Chlorobaculum tepidum TLS: one gene and its partner. The protein of the gene in region 1 interacts with the protein of each later gene in a pairwise test. Links are inferred from orthologs where the notes say so. Each region holds a gene or a part of one and is shown on either strand. Other genes may lie near its edges.

The links.
Region 2: the proteins of AYT24_RS01695 (region 1) and lpdA interact in binary tests that used the Escherichia coli proteins (3 or more experiments, as listed by UniProt). The link is inferred for Chlorobaculum tepidum TLS from one-to-one orthologs.

The regions. Positions count from the first base shown.
Region 1 is NC_002932.3:351,074-365,799, forward strand. The notes cover bases 6,767-9,701. They hold AYT24_RS01695 (ATP-dependent helicase), read left to right. Parts: upstream 6,767-7,078; coding sequence 7,079-9,325; downstream 9,326-9,701. Other genes in these bases: AYT24_RS01690 (4a-hydroxytetrahydrobiopterin dehydratase), read left to right, coding at 6,767-6,952; AYT24_RS01700 (glycosyltransferase family protein), read left to right, coding at 9,600-9,701. Also shown: AYT24_RS01660 (endonuclease MutS2), read left to right, coding at 1-764; pgsA (CDP-diacylglycerol--glycerol-3-phosphate 3-phosphatidyltransferase), read left to right, coding at 888-1,484; AYT24_RS01670 (phosphatidylglycerophosphatase A family protein), read left to right, coding at 1,489-1,965; dxs (1-deoxy-D-xylulose-5-phosphate synthase), read right to left, coding at 1,947-3,881; AYT24_RS10410 (hypothetical protein), read right to left, coding at 3,941-4,156; AYT24_RS01680 (secondary thiamine-phosphate synthase enzyme YjbQ), read right to left, coding at 4,446-4,871; AYT24_RS01685 (alpha-amylase family glycosyl hydrolase), read right to left, coding at 4,920-6,371; more of AYT24_RS01690, read left to right, coding at 6,617-6,766; more of AYT24_RS01700, read left to right, coding at 9,702-10,649; AYT24_RS01705 (nitroreductase family protein), read left to right, coding at 10,613-11,242; aat (leucyl/phenylalanyl-tRNA--protein transferase), read left to right, coding at 11,252-11,836; AYT24_RS10415 (hypothetical protein), read left to right, coding at 11,881-12,426; AYT24_RS01720 (ArsA family ATPase), read left to right, coding at 12,576-13,877; AYT24_RS01725 (enoyl-ACP reductase), read left to right, coding at 14,108-14,726. UniProt on the Escherichia coli protein: A helicase with DNA-dependent ATPase activity. Unwinds DNA duplexes with 3'-5' polarity. Translocates on single-stranded DNA with 3'-5' polarity. Initiates unwinding more efficiently from a nicked substrate than double-stranded DNA.
Region 2 is NC_002932.3:1,212,204-1,226,821, forward strand. Bases 6,270-9,096 are described here. They hold lpdA (dihydrolipoyl dehydrogenase), read right to left. Parts: upstream 8,475-9,096; coding sequence 7,065-8,474; downstream 6,270-7,064. Other genes in these bases: bchI (magnesium chelatase ATPase subunit I), read right to left, coding at 6,270-6,888; AYT24_RS05885 (RluA family pseudouridine synthase), read left to right, coding at 8,613-9,096. Outside these bases: bchH (magnesium chelatase subunit H), read right to left, coding at 1-3,567; bchD (magnesium chelatase ATPase subunit D), read right to left, coding at 3,851-5,713; more of bchI, read right to left, coding at 5,710-6,269; more of AYT24_RS05885, read left to right, coding at 9,097-9,668; AYT24_RS05890 (flavodoxin family protein), read left to right, coding at 9,768-10,346; AYT24_RS05895 (prolyl oligopeptidase family serine peptidase), read left to right, coding at 10,384-12,576; AYT24_RS05900 (DNA alkylation repair protein), read right to left, coding at 12,717-13,415; AYT24_RS05905 (ABC-F family ATP-binding cassette domain-containing protein), read right to left, coding at 13,435-14,618. UniProt on the Escherichia coli protein: Lipoamide dehydrogenase is a component of the glycine cleavage system as well as of the alpha-ketoacid dehydrogenase complexes.

The DNA of each region.
Region 1 (14,726 bases):
AGAGGGAGCTGAGGCGCGAGCGGCTCGAAGCCGAATCGATTCGCTCGGCCTTGACCTTGCAGCGGGCCGAACTGCGCAAAAAAATGCAGGAGCTGAAGAGCAGGGGGTATCGCGATCTCGACCGCCAGCTCGAACAGGCGCGCAAGGAGATTCGCGATCTCGTGCGCGAGGTGAAGGAACATCCCGGCGACGATGCGACGCTGCACAAGGCGCGGACGAAGCTGGCCGGAATGAAGCGCGAGTTGGCGGTGAAGGGGGAGCAGGTCGAGCGCGAGGTCGCGCCGCAGGCCGACCTGAGCATCCGCCCCGGCGACACGGTTCGGATTGGCGACACCAACACCACCGGCGAGGTGGAGTCGATCCAGGGCGACTCGGCGGTGGTGCAATGCGGCAACTTCCGGCTTACCACGGCGTTGCGCGGGCTGAAGAAGATTTCCCGTGCCGGTGCGAAGAAGCTGCAAAAAGAGGCGGCGACGGGCGCGGCGGCGGGCAAGAGCTGGTCGGTCAAATCGTCAACGCTCGAATCGACGCGGCTCGACCTGCGCGGCCTCACTGGTGACGAAGCGATTGCCGAGATCGGGCGTTTCATCGACGCGCTGGCGGTGCACCGGATGCCCTTCGGAACCATTGTTCACGGCAAAGGTTCCGGCGCGTTGCGGCTGCGTACGGCAGAGTTTCTCAAGCAGCACTCGCGCGTCAAAAGCTTCCGCCTTGGCGACTGGCAGGAGGGCGGTGCGGGCGTGACCGTGGTCGAGATGCGCTGAGTGCGATCAACTCATTCGCCCGGCGTATTTCAGTCAGCTTTGACAAAATGTGCAGGATGAAGTATCTTTTGCCCTTGCGAACGTTCGGATTGAGGAGGCATCGACTTCAATTTCATCATCAACATGACTTTTTCCAATCAGCTTACCATTCTGAGAATCATTCTCGTGCCGGTTTTCGTGCTGCTGCTCATGCAGGATAGCGCGTGGTACAGGCTGTTGGGGGTCATTGTCTTCGTAACGGCTTCTCTCACCGATATTTACGATGGCTACCACGCCCGTAAGTACGGCGAGGTGACGCGGCTCGGAGCGTTTCTTGATCCGCTGGCCGACAAGTTGCTCATCACTACGGCATTTCTTTTCTATGTATGGGAAGGCTATCTGGCGCTCTGGATGGTGTTGCTCGTGGCTGCCCGTGACATCGTGGTGACGGGGCTGCGCGTCTATGCGGAGCACATCGACCATCCTGTGGTGACCAGCAAGGAGGCCAAGTACAAAACCTTCGCGCAGAACCTGTTCGCCTATGTTATCATGCTTTTCATCCTGCTGAAGGAGAAGAGCTTTTTCGGCCCGAAGATGGCGGCTTTCATGGAGGTGATTCTCCATTCGCCCTGGCTTGGTTACGCGATGTTCGCCATTACGCTGTTTACGGTCTGGACTGGGGTTTCCTACCTCATCAGCAACAGGCGCCTCATCTTCCGGAATTCTGCGGGAGGGCGCTGAAGCCATGCGGCAATGGCTCGGCAGAATCTTCGGGAGCGCCTTTGGTATTGGGTATGTGCCGTTTGCGCCGGGCACCTTCGCCAGCGGAGCCGCCGCGCTGCTCTATCTTTATATCCCTACAATTCGTGAATTGCCGTTGCTCGCTTTGCTGATCGCGCTTTCGATTGTGCTTGGCGTGTGGGCTGGCGGGGCCATGGAAAAGGAGTATGGTGAGGATCCTTCGCAGGCGGTGATCGACGAGGTTGCCGGGCAATGGATTTCGCTGTTTGCCATTCCATTTTCACCGCTTGCCGTGTTGCTTGCGTTCATCTTCTTCCGGCTCTTCGACGTACTCAAGCCGGGCATTGTCGATCGTGCCCAGCACCTCCCCGGCGGCTGGGGCATCATGGCCGACGACGTGCTGGCCGGAATTCTGGCCAACCTGTTACTTCGTCTCGTGATGCTTGCCCTTCCGATGCTGCCTTACGGCTTATCCTTGTAAAACTCCAGAATCTTTCCCGACAGACTTTCGGCGTCGAGGCCGACTTCACGGTACAGCTCATCCATGCTGCCGTGGGTGACGAAGGCATCGGGCAGGCCGAACGAAATGCATTTGATTCCGGGATGGGCGTGGTGCAGATAGTTGACCACGTTGCTGCCGAAGCCGCCGATGATGCTGTTCTCCTCGATGGTGACGATGTGCGTACAGCGTGATGCCGCCATGTCGATTATCTCGGTGTCGAGCGGCTTGAGGAAGCGCATGTCGCACACCAGCGGATCGAGGCCTGCCGCTTCAAGCAGTGCAGCGGTTTCGAGCGCGCGGTTGCTCATGGTGCCGATGCCAAGCAGCGCCACCGATTTGCCATCCCGCAGAATTCGCCCCCTGCCGACCGGAACAGGCGTGAACTCCTTGTGCAGCGTCGCGCCGCTGCCGCTGCCTCGAGGATAGCGGATCGCCACCGGGCCTTTGATATCGTACAGTGCCGTGTAGAGCATGTTTCGCAGCTCCTGTTCGTCGCCGGGGGCCATGATGGTCAAATTCGGCACGACGTTGAGGTACGACAGGTCGAACGCGCCATGGTGGGTCGGGCCATCCTCGCCGACCAGGCCAGCGCGGTCGATGGCGAACACCACGTGCAGGTTTTGCAGCGCCACGTCGTGGATGAGCTGGTCGTAGGCGCGTTGCAAAAAGGTGGAATAAACGGCGAATACCGGTTTGAAGCCGCCGCAGGCGAGTCCTGCTGCGAAGGTGACAGCGTGCTGCTCGGCGATGCCCACGTCGAAGCATCTCGACGGAATAGCCTGCTGGAACAGGTCGAGCGAGGTGCCGCTCGGCATGGCTGCCGTGATCGCCGTGATGGTCGGGTCTTTCAGCGCCAGCTCGACCAGCGCTTCGCCGAACACCTCCTGATACTTCGGCTTGGCCGGTTTGCCGGGAGCCTTGACGTTCTTGCCTGTCTCGATGTCAAAGCCTCCAACACTGGCGTGCCACTTGGGCTGGTTCTCCTCGGCGGGCTTGAACCCCTTGCCCTTGGTGGTAATGACGTGTAGCAGCTTGGGGTGGTGGAGCTGGCGCATTTCGCGGAGCGCCTTGATGAGCTGCTCCATGTTGTGGCCGTCGATGGGGCCGAAGTAGCGGAAACCGAGCGCCTCGAAATACGCGCCGGGCGTGAAGGCGGCCTTGATGCCATCCTCGATGCGGTGCACGGCGGTTTTGGCTGTTTCGCCTATTTCGTTGTGCAGCAGGGAGAGGCTGTCCCATACAAACTTGCGCAAGCGGTTGTAGGTTTTGTTCAGGGTGAGGTTGACCAGATAGTTCTTCAAGCCTCCGGTGCTTGGCGAAATCGCCATCTGGTTGTCGTTGAGGATGACCAGTACGTCGGACTTCGTATCGCCGAGATGGTTCATCGCCTCGAAGGCCATGCCGCCTGTCAGGCTGCCGTCGCCGATGATCGCCACTACCTTCTCCTTTCGTCCGGCAAGGTCTCGTGCTGCCGCCAGTCCTGCCGCCGCCGAGATCGAGGTCGAGGCGTGGCCGGTGCCGAAGGCGTCGTGCGGGCTTTCGCTGCGCTTCGGGAAGCCCGCCAGGCCGTGGTAGCGGCGGTTGGTCTCCATCTGCGCCAGCCGCCCGGTGAGGATTTTGTGCACGTACGCTTGATGGCCCACGTCCCAGATGATCCGGTCGGTCGGGCTCTGGTAGACGTAGTGCAGCGCCACGGTCAGCTCCACGACTCCGAGGCTCGAACCGAAGTGTCCCCCGTTCTGCGACACCAGCTCGATCACCTTTTTCCGGCACTCGGCAGCCACCAGTTCGAGTTCGTGAAGACTCAGTTTCTTGAGGTCGGCGGGAGAGTGGATGGACGAAAGCAGTGGATAGGCCTGCGAAATCATAGCCGGAGCGGAGACGAGGTCTGCCATAGGTTAGGGGGATGATGTTCAGATGAAAGTACGTTTTTTTTCTAACCTCCCGGATCAGCCTACCGTTCCGGGATGGGGGGATTTCCTTGTTCTGAATCGAGATCGAAATCGGGATTTGGTAGAAATGAAATAAAGAGATTTTTTCCGTAGCCCATCTCCGTGGTTGCCTGATTGGACTGGTGAATCCGCAACCGTGTCGGCAAACCGGGATCTGCCAACATGGTTCTGGGGCGACCGCAAGGGTTCGCCCCTACATTTTGTTCCATGTTGCGCATGATCAAAATAATCGGTTGCACAAGATATTGGGCTGAAGCCGAGTGGAGAGATGGGGGAAAATTAACCCCGGTTTGAAAACCGGGGCAATAGGGTACATGTAAGAGGTCGAATGTCCGTCTGGTTAAAAAAACCGACTGAATGGAAAAGCGGCTCGTTGAGAAGAGGGGACTTGGTCAATAAGCCCGTGACAATTGCCCTGGACTTTAGTCCGGGGTCAAGCATCTGCTAAAAAATCCGGGCTTCAGCCCAATTCTTCATATCCTGAGCGACCCTGCGGTTTCGTCCCTTTTATTCCCCCTGGATATGCACCAGCACTTCGCGTTTTGGGCGCGGACCATCAAGTTCAATGAAAAAGATCGACTGCCATTTGCCGAGCATGAGCTGGCCTTCGGAGAACGGAATCGTTTCGGAGCTGTTCATGAAAAGTCCCAGCAGGTGCGAGTGGGCGTTGTCGCGGCCATCAATGGTTTCGATGTTGTGCAGCCAGTCGCCATCTTTCGGGATGAAGCGCTTCAGCCAGGTGGTCATGTCTTGCATGAGCCGCTCCTCCCGCTCGTTGATGTTGAGGCAGGCCGTGGTGTGGCGGCTGAGCAGCGTGACGGTGCCCTGTTGCAGACCGGATTCTTCGAGCGCCGAACGCACATCGGCGGTGATGTCGATAATGTCGATTGGCCGCGTTGTCTGGCAGGTGATGGTGGCGGTATGGTAGTTCATGGATGCGTGTGCGAAAATGTGGTGGTGAAAAACGCCGGTTGAACTGCGTCAGCTGTTTTTGGCTATGAGCAGCACTCCTTCGTGGGGCGCGAGGCGGATGCTCAGGGTCGAATCGTGCAGATGAAGTTCATGAGGATGTTCCGGAAATCGGGTTGACAAGGCGGTGATTGCCGAGTCGCCAAGCCCCGCGAGCGCTGGATGGCTGAATTGCGTGTCGATGCCGGTAGCCGAGAAGTTGGCGAGAATGAAGGCGTAAACGTCCGGAATCGTCCGGCAGTAGCCGAAACAGAGCGACTGGCCATTCGTGTTCAGTTCGAGCCATTCGGTATGCCCCTCCTGAATCACGGCCTCACGGCGGAATTCGAACAGTTTGAGGTACAGATGCAAAAGCGCCTTGTCTGAAGGCTCTTTTGAATGGCGGATGAGCTGCACGGGAATTTTCTTTTTCAAGCCGAGCATCTGCCCCTGGTGGATCAGGTTCATGCCGGGCGAGGTGAGCATCACCAGCGCCGCGACCGCGTGGTTCGGGCCGAAGCGCTCCGAGGCGCGAACCTCGTCGTGGTTCTCGATGAACCGGCACAGCTTCTGCTGATACTCCCAGTCGGCGAGCAGGTGGCCCTTGAGTTTCGGCACATTGACCGGCGAGGCGCCGAGGTAGTCGTAAAACGGTTTGTCATAGGTGAAATCGAACCCCAGCTGCTGCAATTCCGACTCGCGGTTCCAGTACGATTCGGCAAGAAAGAGAAACTTCGGGTGCTTGTGCCGGATCGCCTCGATCGCTTTCGGCCAGAACTCCTCGCTCATCTTTCCGGCCAGATTCTGCCAGGTGGTGTTGAACACATCCTTCAGGATCAGCATCGCCACATCGCAGCGCACGCCATCGCACAGGTCGCTGATGTGCGACAGGTTGTGGATCATCATTTCGTGCGTGGCCGGATTGGCGTAGTTGAGCTGCAGGGTGTCGGTCCAGGGCGGGAAGTACGGGTCTTTGCCGTGCGCGAGATATTTGCCTTTGGTGTATTCGAAGCAGGATGAGGGATCGTGGCACTGCTCGTGCCTCGAAATGGTGACGAAATATTCGGGATGCTCCGGCAGCCAGCGGTTGTCGAGTGCCATGTGGTTCGGCACGAAATCGAGGATCAGCTTGATGCCCATGTCGGCCAGGCGTTTGCGGAACGCCACGAGCGCCTCCTGACCGCCGATGACCTTGCTGACTTCGTAAGCCGGAATGGAGTAGGGGGAGCTGACAATATCCTCGGCTTGCAGATCCTTGAGATAATCGAGCAACTCCGAGCGAAGCCCCCGATGCGAAGCCGCGATAGCCGCGCTGTAGCGGCTCGGTCTCCACACGCCCATGAGCCAGACATGGGTGAACTTCCCGTCGCGAAGAATCTGCAACTCCTCATCGGGCACCTCTTCAAGGGTGATAGGGTGCCCAAGCCTCGCCGAAATCTCTTTCAGCCAGACTCGCGTATTGATTTCATAAACCAGAGGAAACATGCCTGTACCAGTTGAGCGGAGGCGGCCAGTGTCGAGGCCGGAAATTTCGGATGCCTAATATAGCAAGGAAATAGCAAAAGATAGGGCGCGAGCAGAGGTTTTACAGTTTCCGGACATGACCCGCGTGCAACTCTGGGATGGATGGCGCGGTTGAAAATTACGCAAAGGCAATGCAGCACTCCAGTGACATCACCAGCGGGGCGATCTGGGCCTAGTCTGCGGAACACAAGACAGGAGAACATATCATGACACAGCTCGAAAACAAGCATTGCGTGCCCTGCGAGGGGACGGCAGCTCCGATGGCTTCGGAAGAGCTTCAGCGGCAACTCTCCTCTCTGCCAGAGTGGACACTGGTCGATGACTCCGGCACCTCGAAACTGGTCAGGGTTTTCACGTTTAAGGATTTCCAGTCGGCGCTCGACTTTACCAACCGGGTTGGCCAGCTCGCCGAAGCCGAGGGGCACCATCCGGCGCTTCTGACCGAATGGGGCAAAGTGACCGTCTCGTGGTGGACGCACGCCATCGGAGGCATCCACCTGAACGACGTCATCATGGCGACGAAGACCGAAAAGCTGGTTTGAGGACGTTTTTTTCTAATGTCAGCGTTGGTATTCGAGTCCGGATGTGCGAAATTCTTCTGAGCTTTGTGATGGCTTGCCGATCCCCAGCCGGGAGTGTGGGCCGCTAACCTTTTATTTCCAGAAGCTTTGACAGATTTTCTCCAGGGACTCAACGATGTTCAGCGACAGGCCGTGCTCGCTACCGAAGGCCCCGTGATGGTACTGGCGGGCGCGGGGTCGGGCAAGACTCGCGTCATTACCTACCGCATCGCGCACCTCATCCGCAACGTCGGGGTTTTGCCCCAGAACATTCTCGCCCTCACCTTCACCAACAAGGCGGCGGGCGAGATGCGCCAGCGTATCGACAGCATCCTCGAATATGGCAGCGCCTCCAGCCTCTGGATCGGCACCTTCCACTCGGTGTTCGCGCGGCTTTTGCGCAGCTACATCCACCTGATCGGCTACGATCGCAACTTCTCGATTTTCGATGCCGACGACAGCAAGAGCCTCATCAAGCAGTGCATGAAGGAGCTGAACCTGTCGCCCGAAACGCTGCCGGTGAACCTCGTGCACTCGGCCATCAGCAAGGCCAAGAACAGCTTCGTCCTGCCACCGGAGTTCCATCGCAAGGCGATCGACGACCAGTCGCAGAAGATTTCGCTGGTCTATGAGCGCTACGTGCACAAGCTGCGCGAGAACAACGCGCTCGATTTCGACGACCTGCTCATCAAGCCTATCGAGCTGTTCACCGAGCAGCCGCGTGTGCTGGAGCAGTTGCAGGACTATTTCAAGTACCTGCTCATCGACGAGTACCAAGACACCAACCGCGTGCAGTACCTGGTCGCCAAAATGATCGCCGAAAAGCACCGGAACATCTTCGTCGTTGGCGACGACGCGCAGTCGATCTACTCGTGGCGCGGGGCGGACATCTCGAACATACTCAACTTCAACGACGATTACGGCGACGCGCAGGTGTTCAAGCTGGTCGATAACTACCGCAGCACCAAGACGATTCTGGACGCGGCCAACAGCGTCATCAGCCGCAACACGCACCAGATCAAAAAGGAGCTGGTGGCCAACGCCGGTATGGGTGAGCCGATCACGCTGATCGAAGCGTTCAACGAAAAGCGCGAGGCCGAAAAGGTGGCCGAGCACATCAAGTCGATCCGGCTGTCGAAGGGCGCGCAGTACCGCTCGTTCGCGGTGTTTTACCGCACCAACGCCCAGTCGCGCGTGATCGAGGACATGATGCGCCAGAACCGCATTCCGTACAAGATTTTCGGCAGCGTGTCGTTCTACAAGCGCAAGGAGATCAAGGATGCCGTGGCCTACATGCGGCTCGTGCTGAACGACCGTGACAGCGAGTCGCTTCTGCGGGTCATCAACTTTCCGCCGCGCAAGATTGGCGACGTGAGCATCAACAAGCTCAAGGAGTTCGCCGAGGAACGGAACATTTCGCTCTATGAAGCGGTGAAGCGCGCGGGTGAGGGGGGCTTCCAGGCGCGGCTCGTCAACGCGCTGACGCAGTTCACTGACCTCATCGAGGCGATGCGGAAGCAGGCCGAAGAGGGCACCGCCTACGACGTGCTTTCGATGCTCTACGAGACCACCGGCCTGCTCTCGCTCTTGAAGGAGGAGAACACGCCCGAAGCGCTTGCGCGGCACGAGAACCTTCAGGAGCTGCTCTCGATGACGCGCGACTTTGCCGACCACAATCCCAATTCGGCCACGCTCGGCGACTTCCTCTCGACCATCTCGCTCGCCTCGGACTACGACGAAACACAGGAGTCGGATAACTACGTCTCGCTCATGACGGTGCACGCGGCGAAGGGTCTTGAATTTCCGGTGGTGTTCGTCACCGGCATGGAGGAGAAGCTGTTCCCGCTCAACAGCTACGAACCGGGCGAACTGGAGGAGGAGCGGCGGCTCTTCTACGTGGCGATCACCCGAGCGCGCGAAAAGCTGTTCCTCTCGTGGGCGCAGAGCCGCTATATGTATGGCCAGCCGCAGATGTGCATGCGCTCGACCTTCATCAACGAAATCAACCCCAACATTATCGTCACCGAAGGGGGGCGCAAGCTCTCCGAAAGCCCGAAAAAGGTCGCTGCGACGGCGATGGCCGGACGCCCGGTCTTCGGCTCGTCGCTGAGGCCTCAGCCGGGGGGCAGCCCGGCGGCAAAGGTGCCGACCGTCAAACCCGCCGGATCGGCGCGTCCCACCGGCGCGGCCAAAAGCGAGTACCGCCCGGGCACCAGAGTGCAGCACGCTATCTTCGGCCCCGGCACCGTGCTCGAAGTGCAGGGCAGTGGGGCGAAGCAGAAGGTCAAGATCAACTTCCGCACCGCCGGCGAAAAAACGCTGATGGTGCAGTACGCCAATCTGAAGATCGTGTGATGAACGCTGCCTGACGGGATGCTTCGCTCTGCTCAGCATGACAAAGGCGCAGCATCCGGGAGCGACGCCGGTTGATTTATCCTTCACCCGCTACGTCCACAGCGTCAATGCCTTTTCTCCGCTTTTCTCATGCCGCCGGTCAATCTGTGATGCAACGGTGTTACGCCGTTGCTGCTTTCTTCTATATTTCCGTAATAATTGTAATTTTAAGCTGTTGGCATCCAGTCCCGTGGCTTTTGACTGGCAACGGGAAGGTATTAAACAAACGCAGTGCATGAAGATCCTTTTCGGCGTTCAGGGAACAGGGAATGGCCATATCAGCAGAAGCAGGGAGCTGGTCAGAAAGCTCAAGGAAGATGGGCATGAGGTTCAGGTCATCATCAGCGGCAGAAAGGAGGAAGAGCTTCGTGAGATTGAGGTGTTTGCTCCCTACAAGGTGCTCAAGGGCTTCACCCTGGTGACGCGCCGCGGCAAGATGAGCTACATGGAGACCATGTTCCAGCTCGATTTTGTCAGTCTTTGGACCGATGTTCTGTCGCTCGATACTTCGTGTGTCGATCTGGTGATTACCGATTTCGAGCCGGTCACTTCGATGGCTGCCCGGTTCAAAGGGATCGTGAGCGTCGGGTTTGGTCACCAGTACGCATTTCCCTTCCATATTCCCATCGCACGCGGTAATCTCTTCGAGAAGTACACTCTGCTCAATTTCGCTCCGGCCCGCTACAACGCCGGATTGCACTGGGACCATTTCAACCAGCCAATCTTTCCCCCGGTTATTCCTCAAACACTCTACGATGCCGTTCGGCCAGAAGAGGATCCGCAGAAGATTCTGGTTTATCTGCCGTTCGAGGAGGTCGAGGACATTGATGCGTTTCTCCGTCCGTTCGATGCGTACCGCTTTTTTATTTACGGCAAGGTCAAAGAGGATCGCGACGATGGTCATCTCTGTTTTCGGGGCTACTCGCGGGAGGGGTTCCTGCGCGACCTCATGGAGTGCTCCGGGGTGGTTTGCAACGCGGGCTTCGAGCTGCCGGGCGAGGCGTTGCATCTCGGCAAGAAGATGCTGCTCCGTCCGCTCGATGGCCAGATCGAGCAGGAGTCTAACGCGCTGGCAATGGTGCAGCTCGGCTATGGCATGTCGATGCACACGCTCGATGGCGAGGTGCTCAAGGAGTGGTTCGCCATGCCGCCGGGCAAGCCGCTTAATTATTCGAGGACGGTCGATTACATCGCCGAGTGGATTGCTTCGGGCAGATGGAACGATCTGCGCGTCTTTACCGATGCCGCATGGAAGGATCACTGTCGCGAGGAGTCGAAATCATGAAGCTCAGGGAACTGGTGGCCCGGAGTCGCAGCATCCGGCGGTTCGACGAACATGTCGCCGTGAATGATGCAACGCTTCGCGATCTGGTTGAGCTGGTCTGCTACACGCCGTCCGCGGCCAACAGGCAGCTGTTGCGGTTTTTGCCGGTTACAGGTGCTGATATGTCCGACAAGGTGTTTCCCTGCCTGAAATGGGCCGGGTATCTCGAAGATTGGCCTGGCCCTGAACCGGGCGAGCGTCCCGCCGCCGCCCTTGTCATGCTGTGCCGGAACGAAGATTTGCCCGGCGCGGCCTGCGACAGCGGTATTGCGGCGCAGACCATCATGCTTGGCGCGGCTGAGAAAGAGCTAGGTGGCTGCATCGTCGCCGCCATCGACCGTGAGCGTCTCATGGCGTCGCTTGGCATTCCCGACGCATGGACGGTGCTTCTTGTGATTGCGCTTGGCAAGCCCGCCGAAACGGTGGTGATTGACCAGATAAAACCGGGAGACGATATCCGCTACTGGCGCGACAAACATGGTATTCACCATGTGCCGAAGCGGCAGGTCGATGAATTGCTGGTGACGGCGGAACAGCTTCGTGAACGCGGGTAAGTCCTTAGCATGATAAAAGTAGAGGATATTCTGCGTGCCTACAGGCACGGCTTTTTCCCGATGGCCGACTCTCGCGAGGGGACGGTGAGCTGGTGCCAGCCCTACCAGCGCGCGGTGGTGCCGCTCGACAGTTTCCGGCCGTCGCGAAGCCTCCGGCGCGTCATTGGCAAAAAGCGTTTTACCATCAAAATCAATTCAGTTTTCGAACAGGTGATCCGTGCCTGCTCGCAGCCTCGTTCAACCGGGCAGGAGACCTGGCTTTCGGAGGAGATTATCAAGGTGTTTCTCAAGCTGCATCGTCTCGGAGTGGCGCACAGTGTGGAGAGCTGGCAGGATGGCGAGCTTGCCGGAGGGCTGTACGGTCTGTCGATGGGTGGGGCTTTTTTCGGTGAGTCGATGTTCTTTTTTCGGTCTGATGCCTCGAAAGTCGCCTTTGCCTGGCTGGTGGGCTATCTCAAACGCAAAGGCTATCTCCTGCTCGACGCGCAGATCATGAACCCACACCTTGAGAGTCTCGGTGCGATTGAAATCCCCCACGAAGAGTACATGGTGCAGCTTGAGCGCGCTCTCGGAAAAAAGATTTCGTTTGTCTGAGAAGCAAAGGGGAAAAGAGCTACCTTTTTCTATTTGACAACGGGTTGAAACGCGGCCTTTATTCAACGTTCGATCAACCGCTGTTTTCGAAGCACCAATTCTTCTTGGTGCATTTTGAGATGGATGCGAGAAGCGTCATGGTTCATTCACCTATAAAACAAACGCCGACGGCAATGAAACAGAGATTTTTACAGGCTTTCTTTATCGTGTTCGCAATAAGCAGCTTTTTTGGCGGCGTATCGCTTGCGGCTGATTCATCACCCGCAGTTTCCAAAAAGGCGGCAACCAGTCCGGAATCCGGGAAGACGGTTTCCAAGGATATTTCAAAGCCAGGCGTCTGGTCGAAGTTTGAAATGCTTTCATTCACGGATCGGGTAGTATTCAGGGATACTATGGCCGGTCTTACAGGGGTGGGCTATGAGCCTCTTGTTGTCAGGAAGCAGATTGTTGAAGGCGTGAACTACGAATTTTTCTGTAACGCGAGGGCCGTCTATCCTGGCACGGATTGGCATCCTGCAATGGTGCTGATTTACAAGCCACTGAAAGGCAACGCAGTCATTAAGAAGATCAGCAAGATAGATGGGCGCTGAAACGAGTCTGTTTGTTCTGTCTTGTAATTGTTTATATCATTATTCCAAAATGATTTAGCGATCTTTTGAAAATGTTGCTGTAAAAGTGCTAACTTCACAGTTCGTTTTATCGGGATCATTTTTCAGGCTGTATCAAAGGAGTGTGCCGCATGTCGTCGAGAGATTTATCTGAAAAACAGTCTCCGCCAAGGATTATCATCTATTCCGGCAAAGGGGGAACGGGCAAGACCACCATTTCGTCCTCTACGGCAGTCGCCCTTGCACGACAAGGCAAACGGGTGCTCATCATGTCCTCCGATCCGGCTCACTCGCTCTCTGATGTGTTCGGCGTGCAGATTGGCCGCAACGAGCCGCTCAAGATCGAAAAGAACCTGTACGGTCTCGAAGTCGATACCATCTACGAGCTGAAGAAAAACATGTCGGGCTTCCAGAAGTTCGTCTCTTCGTCGTACAAGAATCAGGGCATTGACAGCGGCATGGCTTCGGAGCTGACCACGCAGCCAGGTCTTGACGAAATCTTCGCGCTTTCCCGTCTGCTCGACGAATCGCAGTCCGGCAAGTGGGACACTATCGTGCTCGATACCTCGCCGACCGGCAACACGCTTCGACTGCTCGCCTACCCGGAGATCATCATCGGCGGCAACATGGGCAAGCAGTTCTTCAAGCTCTACAAGAGCATGTCTTCGCTGGCGCGTCCTCTCTCGGGCAACAATATTCCCGACGACGACTTCTTCAACGAGGTCAACGTGCTGCTCAAGCAGATGGAGGACATCAACGAGTTCATTCTCAGCCCGGAGGTCACCTTCCGGCTGGTGCTGAACCCGGAGAAACTCTCGATTCTCGAAACCAAGCGCGCCTATACTTTCGTGCACCTCTACGGTATCAATATCGACGGCATCGTCATCAACAAGATTCTGCCGACCTCGCGAACCGTGGGCGAGTACTTCGAGTTCTGGGCCGATCTGCACAGCAAGTACCTGATGGAGATCGACAACTCCTTCTATCCGACGCCGGTCTTCCGCTGCCACCTGCAACGCACCGAGCCGATCGGCCCCGACGCTCTCTACGACATCAGCCAGATCGTCTTCGGCGAAGAGGCTCCCGACAAGACCTTCTATTCGGGCAAGAACTTCTGGATCGAGAGCAAAAAGAATCAGGCGACCTCTGACAACCGCGAGGTGCTCTGCATCCGGATTCCGTTCCTCAAGGACGCCGCAGATGTCTCGGTCGAGCGTATGGGTACCGACATCATCGTCACGGTTGACCGCGCCCAGCGCAATATCACCTTGCCAAGGGCGCTCTACAGCCTCGACATGGATCGCTTCGTCCGTGAAGACAACATACTGAGGGTGATCTTCAAGGAGGTTAAGGTTGACAAGGAGGAGATGGAGCTGAACGTCAACAAGAACGTTCTTGACAAGTTGCGCTCCATGCGCCGCCTGAAAATCTGACAGCTGTGCCACCGGATTCCGCGCTTCTTGCCATTCCCGATGGCGCGGCCCTGACTGGTGGCAGGTTGATTTCCGTACCACAGTTTGTGTTGTATCGCCTTTTCCGTCAGGATGCAATTTTTACCGGTAACTGTTTAACAATTCACCGGAAACTTGTATCTTGACAGCTTTGAACGATCATCAAAGGGGTATCCGCTACCCTTATTTTCTGAATAGAATCAGATTGTATCATGCCCGAGAAAGCGCACTATGGTCTTTTGAAAGGGAAAAAAGGAATTGTTTTTGGCCCGCTCGATGAAAGCAGCATCGGTTGGCAGATTGCACTTCATGCTTACCGGGAAGGCGCACAGGTCGCCCTTTCCAATGTCGCGACAGCCATTCGCTTCGGCAAGCTGCAGGAGCTGTCCGAGCTTTGCGGCAATGCACCGATTCTGATCTGCGATGCGTCCAAGAACGAAGAGGTAGATAATACTTTCAGGGAACTCAAGGAGACCATGGGTTCTGTCGATTTTATTGTGCATTCGATCGGCATGTCCCAGAATATTCGCAAACAGGTGCCCTACGAGGAACTGAACTACGAGTGGTTCATGCGGACGCTCGATGTTTCCGGCATTTCGTTCCACCGGCTCGTGGCCTATGCGCTGAAGAACGAGGCGCTCAATGACGGCGCAAGCATTGTCGCGCTTTCATACATCGCGTCGCAGCGCAACTACTGGACCTATTCGGACATGGGCGACGCTAAGTCGCTGCTCGAATCGATTGCACGCAGCTTCGGCCCGAGACTGGCACCCCGTGGCATCCGGATCAACACGATTTCACAGAGCCCGACCTACACGAAAGCCGGCAGCG
Region 2 (14,618 bases), 860 kb from region 1 along the record:
GAGCATGTAGGTAACACGATTGCTGATTTCGCCCGCGCCGCTGTGGCCGTGCTTGAGCATCCCCTCGAACCACTTCGGGTTAAGCAGCTTGGAGCGGTACTCGACGCGTAGCAATTTGTCAGCCTCGTCGAGCTTGATGTCCGAGGTGAACGACTCGACGTAGTTGAGCTTGATGTCCGAGGTCTTTGTGTTGCGGCGTCTGGCGGCGAGCTGGAGCGAACCCGACGACGAAAAGTAGTGGTCGATATCGGAAATACCGAACTCGGTGGAGTCCACCTGATGCACCACGCGATCGACCGAGCCGAGCAGTTTCTGCAGAATCTCGGGCTGCTTTTCGCCCTTGCGCCCGCCGCCATACGCGCTGCTGTTGCGGCGAATGAAGAGATCGTCGAGGTCACCCTCGTTTTCCCACGCCGAATCCTCGATCATGTCATCGACATAGGTTCCGTAAGAACCCGGAGCCTGCGTAAACTGGCGGGCGGTAGCGGCTTCGAAATCCATCCCCTCGGCCAGCGCTTCATCAACGTGCTTTTTAATGTAGTTCATCTCGTGCGGCTCGTCAGCCTTGGCGGCGTCCTTGACAAGGCGGTCGAGCTGATCCATCAGAATGCCGAAAGCGTCGCGGAAGATCGGGCTGAGCTGCATCAGCACATCGATGCGCGGACGGCCGAGCTTGTCGAGCGGCGTAAGGCTGTAGTGGCTGATCTTGCCAAAAGCGTCGTAGGCCGGTTCCGCGCCCATGAGCCGAATCACCACGGCCACCGCTTCACCCTTGGTCTTGATGGTGTCGAGACCCCAGATCACCTCGGCAATGGTTTCGGGATACTGCCCGTCGTTCTCGGCGATATGCTTGGCGATCAGGCCATCGGCAATCAGGGTGCCTCGCTTGAAGGCGGTCTCGGACGGGATGCGCCACGGGTCGATGGAGTGGATGTTGCGACCAGACGGCAGCACGTTCATGCCGTCGCGCACCAGGTCGCCGCCGGGGCCAGAGGAAATGTAGCCGCCTTCGAGCACCTTGACGAGCGAGTTCATTTCGCTGCTGTTGTCGCTGAGCGCCTGAATCATCATCGCGCCCTCCTGAATGATGCGCTGGATGAAGGGCTTGTCTTCCTCCGGCATCCGGCTTCCACCAGTCACCAACTCGAACGCCTGTAGCGGATTCTTGCGGTCGAACATCGTCTGCTTGACGAACTCGCGGCAGGCGTTCTCGGCCCACTCGCGAAGTTTGATCGCGGCTTCGTCGCCCTTGCGCGACAGGCTCGAAATCTCCTCGTAACTGCCGTAGTGGCCGTTTTTGCCAGAGGTATCGATAAAGATGTAAGGCAGCGAGCGGCCGTTTTCGCCGCGATTCTTGATGGTCTCGGTGATCGTGATGATCTGGGATTCGAGCGGCCCCGCCTCACCGAAGACATGCAGCGAGTTGGAGATGAGGCGGTTTTCCAGCTCGACGATGTAGATGTAAAGGCGGCTGACAAAGTCACTGAACGGCTCGTCGGGACGGCGCGGACAGTCGTCGGTCAGGTTGAGCAGCTCAGCTTTGGTCATGATCGCCTCCTGCACCTGTTCGACATCCTCACCCTGAGCCTGGTTGCGCTCGCGATAGTCGGCAAGCAGCTCCTTCAGCGCAGGCAGCTCCTTGTACAAGCCGGCGCGGGCCAGCGGCGGTACCACGTGCGAGACCATCGTGGCCAGTCCGCGGCGCTTGGCGATGGTCGATTCGCTCGGGTTGTTCACCGGATAGATGTAGAAATGTGGCACCTCGCCGAGCAGCGCGTCGGGCCAGCACTCGCCGGTCAGGCCGGTCTGAAGGCCTGGCATCCACTCGACCGAGCCGTGCATTCCCACATGAACGAGCGCGTGCGCGTCGAACTCGCGGCTGATCCAGCGGTAGAAGGAGATGTACTGATGGTGAGGCGTGTTGGCCTTGTCAAAAATCAAGCGCATCGGGTCGCCCTGCACGCCGAGACGCGGCTGCACACCGATGTAGATGTTACCGAGCCGCAAGCCGCCGAGGAACACCTCGTCGGAGCCAATCGGCGCGATCTCGCCGGGGAAGGCCTGCCAGCGCTCCTCGATGCGCTCGCGCTCGTGGTAGGTGACCAGCTCATTGTACTTCTCGCGGCTCACCTTGATGGCTTCCGGCTTGTTCTGCATGATCTGGTAATCGGTCGCGCGATCAAGCATCTCGAAAAGTTTCTCGGGCGACTCGGGCAGCGTACCGACGTTGTAGCCCTCTTTCTTTAGACGCTCCAGAATCCGCAGAAGCGTGGTCGGCACGTCGAGCAGGGCCGCCGTCGCCTTCTTGCCGAGGCCTGGCGGATAGTCGTACACCACCAGCGCCACTCGCTTGTCGCGGTTTGGGGTGGCCCGCAGGCGCATCCATTTTTTGGAAAGAATCGCCAGCCGGTCGAGCCGCTCCTGCACGGTCTCGACCTTCCCGTCCTGCAACGCGCCGAGAATTACCGGTGCCACCGCGCCGTCCATCTCAGGAATCGAGTAGGTGAAGGTCACCTGCATCGGCGAAACGCCAAGTTCGTGCCACGACTCGAAATCCTGCACCAGCAGCGGCTGGGCAACCATGTAGGGCACATCGAGACCGGTCAGAATCTCGTGCCGCGCCTCGGCTGCCGTGCCGGGTTTGGTCGAACCTGCCGGGCCACCGACGAGACCGAACCCCATCATGTTCACCAAGAGGTCGATCTTCTCTTTCATCAACCAGTCGCGCACGAGAACGTGCCCCTCGACGCCCATTACGAAAGCCGGGAACACGTTCAAGCCATGCTTTTCGAGTGTGCGGATGGTGTTATCGATATAGGTTTTTTCCTGCAACAGATGCTTGCGGAAGAAGAGCAAGGCCATCTTCTGCGACTTGTCAAAGTTCACGCCACGCTTCTTCGACCAGCTTTTGAAGCTCTTCACATCCTTGAAGTACTCCTTCGCGTCGGGATGGTAGAGTCCCATGTTTGGCACATCGACAATAGGCTCCACCTTGACATTCGAGTCAAAATACTCGCGCAAAATCAAGCGGAACATGTTGACGATATTCTCCGGCGTCGGCTGGAGCCAGTAGGAGTAGACCATCAACCAGTTCTTGAAATCCTTCGCCTTGTTCGGCACCAGCGGCAGGATGGTGCGCATGATCTTCATCAGCTTCATGTAGCCGTAGAGCGCATCCTCGTCGCGCCCCTTGACCAGCATCTTGGCGATCTTCTTCACCATGTCCGGCATACCCGACTTCCCTTCTGTGACCTGATAACTCCCAACCTTGGTGAGCGCCATCGCCTCAGGCATCGACTCGAAGATGAAGATGGTCTTCTCGTTGGTTCCCTGATTGAGCTGCTCCTTGAACCAGTCGACCTGCTCCTTGAAGTTGATCATGCTCATAAACACGCAGTCGGCCTCCCGGATGGCCTTGGCCGCCTCGGGATTCTGCTTTTCGAGATCGACATCGCTCAACTGAACCAGCTCGGCATCTTTGTCGAGCATGCTCTTGATTTTCCTCCAGAGCCCGGCATTGTACTGCTCGAGACCCACAATCGCCGTGATTTTACGTCTTTGTGCCATGACGGGGTTTGTCTGTACACATTAATGGTAAGCGTGCGACCACAGGCAAACTCCTGCCCTGTCGACGCTCATTTAATGTATAAAAGCAGGAATTAATTCCTAAGCGCCACCATCTATATTTGTTCGTGATGGAGTACAGGTTTGACGCGATACAGACTGATAAGCAATGAGGCTATTGAGTTAAAAGAGGATGGCGGGGTACTACAAAGTTCCGATTCGGAGTAAAAGAAGCCATCATGCCGTCCCGCTTTACAGCGAGACGGCAAATGACAAAGAAGACAGGTCAGCTCAACGCAGCTTCGACGATCTGTTCAGCTTTGGCGTTGGGAAGGTAGAAGTACCGGCCACCGAGTTTCTGCGCGAGCTTGGGTGCTTCGCCTCGTGACAAGTAGTTCATCTGGGTATCGACCACAATCGAGGCGATGCCATCGGCCTGGATGGAGAGGGCTAATGCTTCGACCTCTTTTTCAAGCTCCTCCTTGGACGCTTTGGTCGCGTTGGGATCGTATGCAGCACCCAGCGGAATATTGCCGCGACCGTCGGTGATCATGACGAACATGATTTGCGTGATACCTTTGGCGCGCGCCTGCTTGGCGGTTTCCCAGCCGGTAAGCAAGGCCGAGGCAAGCGGAGTTCCGCCCCCAGTCGGCAGCACGTCAAGCTCTCGTTTGGCGCGATCCACGCTCTGCGATGGTGGCAGGAGCACCTGCGCCTGCTTGCCACGGAACGAGATCAGCGAAACCTGGTCGCGATGCACGTAAGCGTTCTGCAACAGGCTCGCCACCGCGCCCTTGGCCTGGCGCATGCGGTTCAGCGCCATCGAGCCGGACGCGTCCACCATGAAGATGAAGAGCGTGCCGGACTTGTCGCGGAAACGCTTGATCTTGATGTCATCCTTGCCGATGATGAGTGCAGCCGTAGACTTAATGCCCTTTTTTGCCTGCTCGGCTTTTCTCGATGCCTGCCACGGTGCGGCGGAAATCAGCGTCGGAATCAAGGCGACCTTGCCGCTCTTGATTTCGCCCGGCTGCGAACGCACGAAGCGGCCTCGCTTGTTGTTCAGCGCCTCGCCTCGACTGCCGCTTTTTGCCTTCTTCTTGGAAGCGAGCGAGATGTTGAGGATGTTGTCGGGCAGTTCGGTCTCAACGGCATCCATCATCAACTCCTCGATCATGTCGGGAGTCTCCTCCTGCTCCTCGTCGGCATCGGAGTCGGCCTCGTCCGGCGGTGCGTTCTGATCCTCGGCTTCGTCCTGCGGCTGCTCCTCCTGCGGCGGCGGCTCGTCCTGGGCCATCTCCTCGGGGTTGGGTTCGCGCTCGGGCATACGGGTCGCCCTCGGCACCAGCACCAGCTTCATGGCGAGCTTCAGATCTTCGTCGTCCACCTCGGTACGCTGGTTGAGCGCAGCGTTGGCGATGGCAGCACGGATCGCGAAAATATCGACGCGGTTGCCCTCGACGCCAAGGCTGATGGCGGTCTGGATAAGACCCTTGATCTGCTCGTTGGTAATCGAGACGTGATGCAACTGCTCCCTTGCCGCGCCGATGATGCCGCGAAGCATGCGCAGTTCATCCTGCGTATCCTCTTCGTTACGCGTGCCCATCACGAGACTGACAATCTGCTTGCGGGCGCGATAGTCGTTCACCGGTGTGAACGGCACAATAATACCGATGCGGTCGAGCAGGCCCATGCGCACCTCGCCATCACTCGGGTCGTAGGTGCCAACCAGCATGAAGTCCGCCGGATGCACCTCGCTGAGTCCCTCGCGCTCAACGATCACCGCGCCACGGCTCATGGCGTCCATGATGTGCGACACGGCGGAGCTGTCGAGCAGGCTGAGCGAATCGACATAGAGAACGCCCTTGTGCGCCTTTGAAAGCACACCGTGCTGCACGACACGCTGGCCTGAAGCAAGGGTGGCTTCGAGATCGACGCCGCCGATGAGACGGTCTTCGGTCACGTTCAGCGGCAGCTCCACAAAGGGAGTGCCTTCAGGCAGAATGTCGGCAAATGCCCTTGCGAGCGTCGATTTTCCCGAACCTACGGTCGAAGGAATCACGACACCGCCAAGGGAGGGATCGACGGCCAAGAGCATGAGCGCCTGCTTGGCCAGATCCATTCCTACAATGTCGGTAAATGCTATCATGCTGCTGCTTCGGCCTCTCCCAGTACTTTTGCGAGTTCGCGATCGATCTTCTCTCCCGCATCGACGGTTTCGAGCGGATCCTTGCGAAGGCGGTGGCGAAGGCAGAGACCGGCGATTTCGCGAACGTGCTTCATGGTCACCTTCTTGTCACCCTCCCAGGCGGCATAGGCGTGAGCGGTACGGGTGATGGTCAACTCGCCGCGGTGACCGTCGATACCGAGGTTCATGCAAAGCTTCGCAATGTCGGTAAGCACCGCGTCGTCCATCGTAACCTGCGGAAGAAGCTGCTGGGCGGCGACGATCTTTTTCCGGAGTTTCTGCTGCTCACGAGAGACCTTCTTCATGAAGGCTTCCGGATCCTCGTCGAACTCACGGCGGAGCTTGACGATCTGCACCCTCTTGGCAACGTCGTTGATGGTGGTGATGCGGGCGTGGAGACCGAAACGGTCGAGAAGCTGCGGACGAAGCTCGCCCTCTTCCGGGTTGCCCGAACCGACCAGCACGAAACGGGCGGGGTGGCGGATACTGATACCTTCGCGTTCAACCACGTTCTTGCCGCTGGCGGCCACGTCGAGCAGCACGTCAACCAGGTGGTCATCGAGAAGGTTGACCTCGTCGATATAGAGGAAACCGCGGTTGGACTGGGCAAGCAGACCAGGCTCAAAAGCCTTGACGCCGCTGGTAAGCGCCTTTTCGATGTCGATGGTGCCGCAAACGCGGTCTTCGGTAGCACCAAGCGGAAGGTCAACCACCGGCACGGGAATCAGTTCTGTCTCGACATCCTCGGGCTTGATGGCCGGAGCGCCTTTTCCGGCAGCCTCCATCTCGATATACTGTTCGACGGTGCGGTTGTAAATATCACCCTTGACGCGCGGAATGAGCGGAAGCACCTCGGCCAACGCGCGAACGGTCGTGCTCTTGCCGGTACCGCGATGACCCATAACTAGAACGCCGCCGATCCTCGGATCGATGATATTGAGAATCAGACTGAGCTTCATCTCCTCCTGCCCGACAATGGCAGTGAAGGGAAATGCCAGGGCACTTTTCTTTTTTGCAGCCGGCTTCTTGACTTCAGTCACAGCCTTTTCTTCTGCAGTTACCTTTACCTTGGCTTCCTTGGCGGCCGATGCCTTGGTTGAAGTGGTTTTTTTTGCGGCGTTGGCAGTCTGGGTCATAGTCGATTGGTTGGTTAGTACCCGACCCGGGCTTCGCCGATCACGGTTTTCCCGGCAGGGCTGGCTTGGTTAAGACGAAAATCAAATAATGAACTTTGAATTTATGCTTTTAGCATAGAGATAACAAACGCTTTTCACGAATGCGACACGATAAAAAACTCACAAAAAACCAGGTTTTACCCCATGCTTTGAAGCGCATCAAACGCCGCCTCCCTGACCGTTTCCGACAGGGTCGGATGGGCGTGAACCGTATTCACGAGGCCTCCCGCCGTCACGCCATAGCGGCACGCCAGTCCAAGTTCGCCAATCAGCTCAACCGCATCGTGGCCGATGAGATGGCCGCCGAGCATCTTGCCGGTTGCAGCGTCAAACACCAGCTTGACGAAGCCTTCGAGCTGCCCATAGGCGTTGGCTTTGCCCGAGGCGGCGAACTGCGAGCGGCCTACCGCGACCTGATACCCGGCGTTGACCGCGGCCTCCTCGGTCAGGCCAACCGAAGCCACCGACGGCTGGGCATAGACACAGCGCGGAATAAGCGGCTCCGAAAGCGGCTCGGGCGATTTTCCGGCAATGGCTTCGACCGCGATGGCCGCCTCCGCCGACGCCTTGTGCGCCAGCAGCATCCCGCCTCGAACGTCGCCGATAGCATAGATACCCGGCGCGGAGGTACGGCACTGCCCGTCGGTACGAATGAATCCGCGCTCCGTTTCGACGCCCACTGCATCGAGGCCGAGCCCATCGATCGCGCCGGTCACGCCGACAGCCACAAGCAGGCACGACGCATTGAGCGTCTGCGGCGCCGAGCCTTCGACGACCAGTTCGGCGGATACGCCGGACTCGCTGACAGCAACATTATCGAGCTTCGCGCCACAGTGCACCGTGATGCCCGCCTTCTCGAACGAGCGCTTCAGCGCCTCGGAAACCTCCGCCTCTTCGGCGGGTAGCATGCGCGGCATCAGCTCGACAATCGTCACCTTCGAGCCCGCCTTGGCGTAGAACCAGGCCATCTCGACGCCAATCGCGCCACCGCCGACCACGATCATCGACTTCGGCACCTCTTTCAGAATCAGCGCCTCGCGGCTGGTGATGATCTTTTTGCCGTCCGGCTCCAGCCCCGGAATCACGCGCGGCGTCGATCCCGTCGCAACAATGATGTTTTTCGCTCCGAGCATGCGCACAGAACCGTCCGGCATGGTGACCATCACGCCTGCGCCGCCGGTCAGCACCGCCTCGCCCGCCAACACCTCAACAGCAGCCTTCTTGAGCAGATACGCCACGCCCTTCGAGCTTTTCAGCGCCACATTCCGGCTGCGCTTGACCGCCTGCGCGAGATCGAACGATACGTTGCCGACATTGACGCCAAAAGTCTCTGGATTCTTTGCCAGATCAAACACCTCTGCACTCCGAAGCAGCGCTTTGGTCGGAATGCAGCCCCAGTTGACGCAAACACCGCCAAGCACCGCCTTTTCGACAATGCAGGTCTTCAGGCCGTAACGCGCGGCATGAATGGCCGCCTCGTAACCGCCGGGGCCGGAACCGATGACGGCGACATCGAATTGCGCTGCGAGAGTATCTGCCTGCTGCATAACGTAACTGGTTGTGTGAAGCGCATCACCCCCTGAATCGGCAGCGATGGACATTCACGGTTGCACGAGACGATTCTTTGACTATAATAACTTTCACATATAATGACTTTCACAAGTCATGACCGAAGCCGCCACAAAATGCAAAAAGAGCCGCTAAAAACCGAATCCCCGAAGGAGCTTCAGCCCGAAGCCGCACCGAAAACCATGACCCTTCAGGTCAGCAAGGTGCAGACGCCGATGCGCATCGACCGCTACCTCACGCAGCAGGTTGAAAACGCCACGCGCAACAAGGTGCAGAAGGCGATCGAGGAGCAGCGCGTGCTGGTCAACGGCAAGCCGGTCAAGTCAAATTACCGCATCAAGTCGTGCGACCACATCCACATCACCTTCCTGCGTCCACCCGCTCCGGAGCTCGCTCCGGAGGATATTCCGATCAGCATCCTTTACGAGGACGACGACCTGATGGTGATCGACAAGGAGGCCGGCATGGTGGTGCATCCGGCGTTCGGCAACTGGACGGGCACACTGGCCAACGCGATCCTGCACCATCTCGGCAAGGATGCGGACGATCTCGACAAGACGGAGATGCGCCCCGGCATCGTGCACCGGCTCGACAAGGACACCTCGGGCCTCATCATCGTCGCCAAGAATCCGGTGGCGCTGCACAAGCTCGCCACACAGTTCGCCCGGCGGCAGGTCGAAAAGGTCTATAAAGCCATCGTCTGGGGCGTGCCCAATCCGCCATCCGGCACGATCAAGACCAATATCGGGCGGTCGCACAAAAACCGCAAGGTGATGGCCAACTTCCCGTTCGAGGGTGCTGAAGGCAAGCACGCCATCACGGACTACCTTGTTGTCGAAGACCTCGCGTACTTCGCGCTGATGGATATGACGCTGCACACGGGCCGTACCCACCAGATTCGCGTCCATCTGCAACACCTCGGCCACCCGATTCTCGGCGACCAAACCTACGGCGGCGCAACGCCTCGCACGCTCCCCTTCAGCAAGAGCGAACCGTTCACGCACAACCTGCTGGAGCTGATGGGCCGACAGGCACTGCACGCCGAAACCCTCCGTTTCCGCCAGCCCACCACCGGCGAACCGCTCGCCTTCACCGCACCCCTGCCAGAGGATATGAAGACCGTACTCGAAAAAATCCGAAGCGTGATGAAACGAACCACACAAACGCTTTAGATCACTCCGGTGTTACTTCTCTGAACTTATCGCTTATATTGCCGCTATATTTTTTGAATTCTCCGGACAACGATTCTCCATCCGGAACAGCGCGAAACCATGAAAGTCATTGGCATCAACGGCAGCCCGCGCCGGGCGGGCAACACCTCGATCATGCTCAAGACCATCTTCGAGGTGCTCGAAGATGAAGGCATCGAAACCGAACTGATCCAGGTCGGCGGCACAAACATCAAAGGATGCCGCGCCTGCTACGCCTGCATCAAAAACAAGAACAGCGAGTGCTCAACCAAGGGCGACGGCTTCAACGAAATCTTCGCGAAGATGGTCGAAGCGGACGGCATGATCCTCGGCTCACCCACCTACTTCGCCGACATCACGCCCGAACTGAAAGCGCTCATCGACCGCGCCGGCTTCGTGTCGCGCACCAACGGCCAGCTGTTCCGCCACAAGGTCGGCGCGTCGGTGGTCTCGCTCCGGCGGGGCGGCGGCATTCACGCCTACGACAGCATTAACCACCTCTTCCAGATCTGCCAGATGTTCATGGTCGGCTCGACCTACTGGAACCTCGGCTTCGGTGGACGTGACGGCGGCGAAGTCGTCAACGACACCGAAGGCATGGAAAACATGCGCGACCTCGGCCACTCGATGGCCTTCCTGTTGAAGAAACTGCACAACTGATTCGAAACCGATACCTACACTGTTGACACACCGATACATGAATTACAGAACCATGCTCGCCGGGCACACCCCGGCCATCCTGTGCCTCTCAGCCCTCCTGTTTTCCACGCCAATTCCTGCCCGTGCAGATAACAAGGCAAACATGGATGCGCCTTCCGCCAATGTCGTCGAAACCGTCTGCGGCGAACGCATCGCAGACCCATACCGTCCGCTCGAAAATCTCAAAGACCCGAAAGTCGCCGCCTGGTACCGGCGCGAGTCGGATCACGCCCGCCAGGTGCTCGACGCCATTCCGGGCCGCAACGAACTCATCGAAAAGATGAAGGAGTTCGACCAGCGCAGAAAAGAGAAGGTTTTCGATCTTTCCATTACGGATAACGACCACTACTTCTACCTCAAGCAGACGCCCGTGGACGAAACCGGCAAACTCTACACCCGCAAGGGATACAAAGGTCAGGAGCGATTGCTTTTCGATCCGACAACATACAAGGACGGAAGCGGCAGCACCTTCGTCATCAGCGAAGTCGCACCGAATATCGACGCCTCAAAGGTGATCGTCACCGTCTCGCCGAACGGTTCGGAAAATTCCGTCATGCTGATCATTGACGTCAGGGACGGCCACATCTGGCCCGAGAGGATTGACCGCTGCTGGTTCGCTTCGCCGTCGTGGCTTCCAGACGGCAAGTCGTTTTTCTACAACCGGATGAACACCGCCGATCTGCACGACAAAGCACGTGAGCTCGACAGCAAGGTGTTGCTGCACGTGGTTGGCACCGATCCATCGACCGACCGCGAAATCTTTTCACGCACCCACAATCCCGCCCTGCCCATCAAGCCTGAGGACATTCCGTCGGTCATATACGACCGGAAAAGCGAGAAAATTTTCGCCTTCGTCGGCAGCGTCGATCCCAGAGTCACCGCATGGTATGCTCCTGCCAGGTTCTGGAACGAAAAAACCATCCCCTGGAAAACGCTCTTCCGCCCTGAAGACGATGTTTACGATTTTGCCGCGACCAAACACAATCTCTACGTCTTCACACCGAAGAACGCGCCGCGCTTCAAAGTACTGAAAACCTCGCTCGACCACCCCGATCTGGCGACCGCCGAAACGGTCATTCCGGAACCGGCGGAGGGCACCCTTACCGCCCTGGCGCTGACCAACGAAGGACTCTTCTACACCATCTCCACCAACGGCGTCCGGGAGGAGTTGTATCATCTGAACTACGGCAGCACAAAGCCGGAAAAGATCGAGACTCCGTTCGAGGCGGGCACGATGTCGATCGGTTCAAAGGGATTCGACAGGCCTGAACTGTGGACGGTCATAGGCGGCTGGAACCACGACTATCGCCGCTACCGCTACGATGCGAAGCACAATCGTTTCATCGACGAAACGCTCTCGTCGAAGGCGAGCTACCCCGAATACGACAACCTTGAAGTCAAGGAGGTAATGGCGACCTCCTATGACGGCGTCAAGGTGCCGCTGTCGCTGATCTACAATCGCGGCATCAGGATGGATGGCAAAAATCCCGTGCTGATCTACGGTTACGGCGCGTATGGCAACTCGATGACCCCGTTCTTCAACCCCTCGTTCCTGCTCTGGACCTACAAGGGCGGCATCCTCGCCGTGGCCCACGTACGCGGCGGCGGAGAGCTGGGCGACGCCTGGCACAAGGCGGGCATGAAATCGACCAAGCCCAACACCTGGAAAGACCTCATCGCCTGCGCCGAATATCTGATTCATGAGGGCTACACCTCGCCCGAACACATCGCCATCAACTCGGCCAGCGCAGGCGGCATTCTCATCGGGCGCGCCATAACCGAGCGCCCCGACCTCTTCGCCGCCGCCATGCCGCAGGTCGGCGTGCTCAACGCGGTGAGAGGCGAATTCAGCCCCAATGGCCCGGTCAACGTGCCCGAATTCGGCACCGTCAAAAACCCCGAGGAGTGCAAGGCGCTCCTCGAAATGGATGCCTACCTGCACATCCGCGACGGCGTAAAATACCCCGCAGTGCTCATCACAGCAGGCATGAACGACCCGAGAGTCCCCGCCTGGCAACCGGCCAAATTCGCCGCAAGGTTACAGGAAGCCACCACCTCCGGCAAACCGGTGCTTTTTTTCACGGATTACAAAGCCGGCCACGGCATCGGCGACACGAAGACGAAGCAGTTCGAATCGCTCGCCGACATGCTGAGCTTCGGATTGTGGCAGACCGGCGGAGCCGCCCAATGATGAATTTTGAATGAAGAATTGCAGGGGCCACCAAGTCCACGACGTCTCTCCAGTCCACAATTTCCGAAGCCTCTTGGCTGCCCACTCAAAACGTGAAGCATTCGGCTCCACTACCAGGCTGAGGCATGGCGCTCCGAGGATCAACGCCGCTTTAACCACCCCTTTCGCTCATCCTCCGGGAAGCGCTCGATGGCGTAGCGCAGCATCGTACGGGGCATGGCGATAGCGTAGTGCTCAAGGAAGGCTTCGAGCAATGGCTGATCGCGTTTGCCAACTTCGCGGAGCATCCATCCGGTGGCTTTGTGGAGCAGCTCTTCGGGGTCGGTGAGCAGGCGTTCGGCCAAGGCAAGAGTGTCGGAGAAGTCGTTGTTACGAATGAAGTGGAAGGTCGAAACGATAGCGATGCGGCGCTCCCAGAGGCTGGACGATTCGACGAAGCGGTAAAGCCGCGAGCGGTCGCGAGTGTGGAGATGGCGGCCAACGATGCAGGGTGCGGAAAGATCAACCAGGTCCCAGTTATTGATACGGCCGGTTAGCGTGCAGTAGAACTCGTACAGCGCCTCCCTGCCGCTCTCGCTTGACGACTGGTAACGCTCGATGAGCAGCAGCAACGCAAGCATCCGGTCTTCGTGCCACGGCGAGTCAAGCAGCTCCGAGATCACCTCGACGCCCGCGTGCAGGAACTCGCGGCAGAGCTTGCGAAGTACCGGCACACGAATGCCGCGAAACCGGTCGCCCTCGCCATACTCACCGGGACCGGTCTTGAAAAAGCGACGGAGAATTCCCGCCGTTGGCTCGTCGGCGAGAGATTCGAGACGGGATTGAATTGTTTTGATCATCGGGTTCTCTGCTCAAGGTTCACGCCAGTTCGGCCAACTCCGCCCAGCGCTCCATGTCTTTGTCGAGCTTCGTCTGAATTTTGTGCAGTTCGTCGCCCAACTTTTGCACCGCATCGAAATCCGAACCGGCGGCGGCAAGTTCGGCGTTGATCGCTTCCTGCCGCTCTTCGGCTTCGGCGATGGCCTGTTCGAGCTGCTCAAGTTCGCGCTTCTCCTTGCTGTTGAGTTTGCGCTGTTTCGGCGACAATGTCGGCTTCGGCGCTTCGGACGCGGGTTTGGCTGCGGGCGCAGGTTTCTGCTTGGCGGCTTGCTCTTCGGCGGCGATTGCGGCTTTCATTTCGAGATAGACGCTGTAGTTGCCAGGGTAACGGCGCACGATGCCGTCGCCCTCGAAGGCGAAGATGTGCTCGACGGTGCGGTCGAGGAAGTAGCGGTCGTGGCTCACGACAACGAGGCACCCCGGAAAGGTGTCGAGGTAGTCTTCGAGCACGCGCAGGGTTGGAATGTCGAGGTCGTTGGTCGGCTCGTCGAGCAAGAGCACGTTCGGCGCACCGATGAGCTGGCGCAACAGATAGAGCCGACGACGCTCGCCGCCCGAAAGATTGCCGATGGGGTTGTACTGCGCTGCCCCTGAAAAGAGGAACCGTTCGAGCATCTTGGCCGCGGAGACCAGCGTGCCATCCTTGGTCTTTATCTGCTCGGCCTCCTCCTTGATATACTCGATCACGCGCTTCGAGTCGTCGAGGTGACGGCTCTCCTGGTCGTAGTAGCCAATCTTGACCGTAGGGCCGATCTCGATGCGCCCGGTGTCGGGCTTCGTGCGCCCGGCAATCATTTCGAGCAGCGTGGTCTTGCCGGAGCCGTTCGGGCCGATGATGCCGATGCGATCGCCCTTTTCGAGCAGGTAGTCGAACGAGCGAAGCAGCTTTTTCTGGCCCCACGATTTCGAGACGTCGTGGAACTCGACGATCTTGTTGCCGAGCCGCTCCGCGCCGAAGCCGATCTCCATCTCCTGCTTCTCTGCCTTTTTCGGCGCATAGACCAGCGTTTCGGCTCGCTGCAAGCGTGCCTTCTGCTTGGTGGTGCGCGCCTTCGCGCCAGTGCGCATCCATTCAAGCTCCTGCTTTGCCAGGGCGTTGCGCTTGCGCTCGTCGCGAATCTCCTGCGCCTCCTCCGCCTCCTTCTGGACGAGGTAGCTCGCGT